2 regions of the Comamonas sp. C11 genome follow, and region 2 is predicted to be linked to the other one. Evidence: predicted binding sites of a transcription regulator. Region 2 holds the regulator's gene; the other holds the start of a gene.
The links. Region 2 encodes sigma-54, which starts transcription at its own class of promoters, with help from an activator protein. Its sites were predicted from a motif close to TGGCANGNAANCTGCTTT; they were not measured.

Region 1: the regulator sigma-54 is predicted to act here: its motif matches at 1,150-1,167, upstream of glnA (type I glutamate--ammonia ligase).

What each region holds. Positions count from the first base shown of each region.
Region 1 covers NZ_CP101743.1:3,935,272-3,937,676, reverse strand. Annotated here, with positions in the region: gene NOX35_RS18015 (EI24 domain-containing protein) at 7-894, shown strand; gene glnA (type I glutamate--ammonia ligase) at 1,217-2,405, shown strand, end outside.
Region 2 covers NZ_CP101743.1:5,469,997-5,472,401, forward strand. Annotated here, with positions in the region: gene NOX35_RS25265 (RNA polymerase factor sigma-54) at 97-1,698, opposite strand; gene lptB (LPS export ABC transporter ATP-binding protein) at 1,844-2,405, opposite strand, start outside.

The DNA.
Region 1 (2,405 bases), 1.5 Mb from region 2:
TTGAGTATGCTTGCCAGCATGAGCTTGCTACTCGACTCTTTTTGGCGTGCCCTGGCGTATTGCCTGCATAAGCGGGTCATTGTCTGGTCACTCTTGCCGCTGCTGGCCATGGCCTTGATGGCCTGGCTTTTGGGTTACTTCTTCTGGGCCGATGCGGTCCTCAAGGTGCAAAGTCTGCTGGACGGGGTGGGATGGCTGCATTCCCTGTGGCTATGGCTGCAGGGGCAGGGCCTTGGTTATGCCTCGGAGGTGGTGGCTTCCATTTTTGTCGTGTTGGGAGCAATGCCGGTACTCGTGGTGCTGGTTTTGCTGCTGGTGGGTCTGTTCATGGCGCCTGTGCTGACGCAGCTGGTGGCCGAGAAACGCTTTGCCGGGCTGGAGAAAAAACATGGCGGCTCTACCGTCGCCAGCCTGATCTGGTCGGGTGGCTCCACGCTGATTGCGCTGCTGGCCTTGTTTGTCACTCTGCCGCTCTGGGTGTTCCCGCCGCTGATGCTGGTGGTGGCGCCTTTGATCTGGGGGTGGCTCACTTACCGGGTGATGGCATTTGACGCCTTGTCCGAGCATGCCAGCAAGAACGAGCGCCGGGCCCTTTTTGCCCGTCACCGCATGTCGCTCATCCTGATGGGGGTGATCTGCGGCTATCTGGGCGCAGCACCCGGTGTGGTCTGGATTTCCGGGCTGCTGTTCCTGGCCGCTTTCTGGATTCTGGTTCCGATTGCGATCTGGATTTATGCGCTGGTGTTTGCCTTCTCTGCACTGTGGTTTGCTCACTTCTGCCTGGCTGCGCTGGAGCAGATGAGGGCGCAGACCATGCCGAATGCTGCGGACCCGCAGGTCCCGTTTGCACCTGGTGCAGATGATTCGGATGCTGCAGCTTCGGTGGCTCGCTGAGCAGCATCTGCTGCAGGTTGAATCAGGTGTCATGCACCAAAAACAATCTTATTTCAGAAATGCACCATCTTGGTGCAAATATGTTCACCAAGTTGGTGCAGCTGTGAGACGTGCTCTGGCAGTGAGACAATGCGCGTCTGTTTGGTGCAGTTTGCAGATACAGCTCTGTTAAGTGCTTATGTCTTGTGCCGAATATCTTTACACCAAGGCTCGGTTTCGGTGCGCAGATGTTGTTGTGAGGCACTGAGGTCGAGTTGGCACGCAAACTGCTAGATACTATTCATTCTTTATTTGATCAGCCAAAGTTGGCAGGAGAGATCTAATGGCGAAGACCGTTGCAGACGTGATGCAGATGGTGCAGGATAACGAGGTCAAGTTCGTGGACCTGCGCTTTACCGATACCCGCGGCAAGGAACAGCATGTGACCGTGCCCGTGTCGCACTTCGACGAGGACAAGTTCACCTCGGGCCATGCTTTCGACGGTTCTTCCGTTGCCGGCTGGAAAGGTATCGAAGCCTCGGACATGCAGCTGGTTCCCGATCCCAACACTGCCAATATCGATCCCTTCTTCGAAGAAACCACACTGATTCTGCAGTGCGATGTGATCGAACCCGGTGACGGCAAGGCCTACGACCGCGATCCCCGCTCCATCGCCAAGCGTGCCGAAGCCTACCTGAAGGCTTCCGGCCTGGGCGATACAGCTTACTTCGGTCCCGAACCCGAATTCTTCATCTTCGACGGCGTGCGCTGGGGCACCGAGCCTCACAACCCCTTCTTCGAAATCGAAGAATACGAGGCTCCCTGGAACACCGGCACCAAGTTCGAAACCGGTAACCGTGGTCACCGTCCTCGCGTCAAGGGTGGCTACTTCCCCGTTCCTCCAGTCGACAGCACCCAGGACATGCGTGCAGAGATGTCGCTGCTGCTGGAAGCGGTCGGCATTCCTGTCGAAGTGTTCCACCACGAAGTGGCTGGCGCCGGTCAGAACGAAATCGGCACACGCTTTTCGACTCTGGTCGAGCGTGCCGACTGGACGCAGCTGCAGAAGTACATCATCTGGAACGTGGCCAACACCTACGGCAAGACGGCAACCTTCATGCCCAAGCCCTACGCTGGCGATAACGGCTCCGGCATGCACGTGCACCAGTCCGTGTGGAAGGATGGCAAGAACCTGTTCGCCGGCGACGGCTATGCCGGTCTGTCCGACTTCGCCCTGTACTACATCGGCGGCATCATCAAGCACGCTCGTGCGCTGAACGCCATCACCAACCCTGGCACCAACAGCTACAAGCGTCTGGTTCCCGGCTTCGAAGCGCCCGTGAAGCTGGCTTACTCGGCCAAGAACCGCTCGGCCTCCATCCGTATTCCTTACGTCAGCAACCCCAAGGCACGTCGCGTGGAAGCTCGCTTCCCCGATCCTCTGATGAACCCCTACCTGGGTTTCGCAGCTCTGCTGATGGCCGGCCTGGACGGCGTGGAAAACAAGATCCATCCCGGCGAAGCCGCGACCA
Region 2 (2,405 bases):
TGACTTGAGAAATGCCTTATCAAGGCTCCCGCCCTAAATGCAGAACAAGAAAGCCGCTGTGCGATGCATCAGCGGCTTTCTTGTTTCTGCGGTGCCCTACAGCGCCTTGCGCAGCGTGGTCGTCGGTATCTTGAGCTGCTCGCGGTATTTGGCGACGGTGCGGCGCGCGCACTCGATGCCCTGCTCCTTGAGCATATCGGCCAGCTTGGCGTCCGATAGCGGCTTCTTGGCATCTTCGGCATCGACGAACTGCTTGATCAGCGCACGCACGGCCGTGCTGGAGGCACTGCCGCCGGTTTCCGTGCCCAGGCCCGAGCCGAAGAAATACTTGAGCTCGAAGGTGCCCTGGGGCGTGGCCATGTACTTGGCCGTGGTCACGCGGCTGATGGTGGACTCGTGCAGGCCCAGGGTGTCGGCGATATCGCGCAGCACCAGCGGGCGCATGGCCAGCTCACCATGCACAAAGAAGTTCTTCTGCCGCTCCACGATGGCTTCGGAAACACGCAAGATGGTGTCGAAGCGCTGCTGGATGTTCTTGATGAACCAGCGCGCCTCCTGCAGCTGCTGCTGCAGCGCCGCATGGCCGTCGCTGTTCTTGTGGCGGCGCAGCACACCGGCATAGATGTCGTGCACGCGCAGACGCGGCATGACCTCGGGGTTGAGCTGCACGGAAAAGTCCATCCGGCCGGCGCCGGCCCGCACCGGACGCACGATGACATCGGGCACCACGATATGGCGTTCCACATCGACAAAGCGACGCCCCGGACGCGGCTCCAGTCTGGCAATCAATGCCATGGCCTCGCGCAGTTGCTCCTCGCGCGCGCCGCACAGGCTGGTGAGCTTGCGCAGATCGCGCCGCGCCAGCAGGTCCATGGGCTGCGCACAGATGGCCTGCGCCAGCAGCAGCCGGTTCATATGCGCCTCGGTCGTGCCCTCGTCCTCGGCGGTGCGGATCAGGTCGCGCAGCTGCAGCTGCAGGCACTCGGCCAGATCACGCGCGCCCACGCCCACGGGCTCCAGGCTTTGCAGCAGCTTCAGAGCAATGACAAAGTGCTGCTCCAGCTCCTCGCGCTCTTCCAGGTCGTCGCCGGCTAGGCTCTGCGCCAGCTCCTGCAGGGAATCCTCGAGATAGCCGTCGTCGTTGAGCGACTCGATGAGAAAGCGCAGTGCCGCCATGTCCGCCGCGCCCAGATGCAGGCTCAGCGCCTGACGATGGAGAAAGTCGGTCAGGCTCTGGTGCTCGCGCGCCAGATCGATGGCATCGGTTTCGTCATCGCCATCGCGGTTGCGTGTGGAGCTGCTGGCCGAGGGCGTATCCCACTCGCTGCTGGATTCGCCGCCCCATTCCCCGTCCTGGCCGTCCATGCCGTCGGCCTCCCAGTTCAGCGTTTCCGGGGTCTCGGCACTTGGCGTCTCCGCTATTGTTTCAGCAGCTGCTTGCGTTTGCTTCGCATCATTTTCAGCATGAATACTGTCTGAAGTGTTGTATTCACTTGCGCTAGCAGCTACATCTACAGGAGCATCTCCCGTAGATTCGGCCTCATCGCCAGCACGTTCCAGAAAAGGGTTGTCGACCAGCATCTGCTCGACTTCCTGCGCCAGCTCCAGAGTGGAGAGCTGCAGCAGCTGAATGGATTGCTGCAGCTGCGGCGTCAGCGACAAATGCTGCGAAACGCGTAGCGAGAGACCTGGCTTCATCGAGGCGCGGCTCCCAGACAATCATTGCAAACGCGCACAGTGCCATGGGTTGGCAGCCGGGTCTCCCCAGGGCAAACCCCGGCGCAGCCGGTCAGGGTCCCTTCCGGGGGCAGCGACCACACAAAGTGAAGGAGCGTGGGGGTCATCACATTCTGAAATGTTCGCCCAGATAGACGCGGCGCACATCGGCGTTCTCCACGATCTCCTCGGGCGTGCCTTCGGCCAGCACATGGCCGTCGCTGATGATGAAGGCGTGGTCGCAGATGCCCAGCGTCTCGCGCACATTGTGGTCGGTAATCAGCACGCCGATGCCGCGCTCCTTGAGGAAGCCGATGATGCGCTGGATCTCGATCACCGCAATCGGGTCGATGCCGGCAAACGGTTCGTCAAGCAGGATGAAGCGCGGTTGCGTGGCCAGGGCTCGGGCAATTTCCACGCGACGGCGCTCACCGCCGGACAGAGCCAGTGCCGGCGACTGGCGCAGATGCTCGACGCGCAGCTCCTGCAGCAAGCCGGTGAGGCGCTTTTCGATCTCGCCCTGCGTCAGCGTCTTGCCCTGCTCGTCCTTTTGCAGCTCCAGCACGGCGCGCACATTGTCTTCCACGCTGAGCTTGCGAAAGATGGAGGCTTCCTGGGGCAGATAGGACAGGCCCAGACGCGAGCGTTGGTGAATCGGCATGCCGCCCACCGGCTGGCCGTCGATGAAG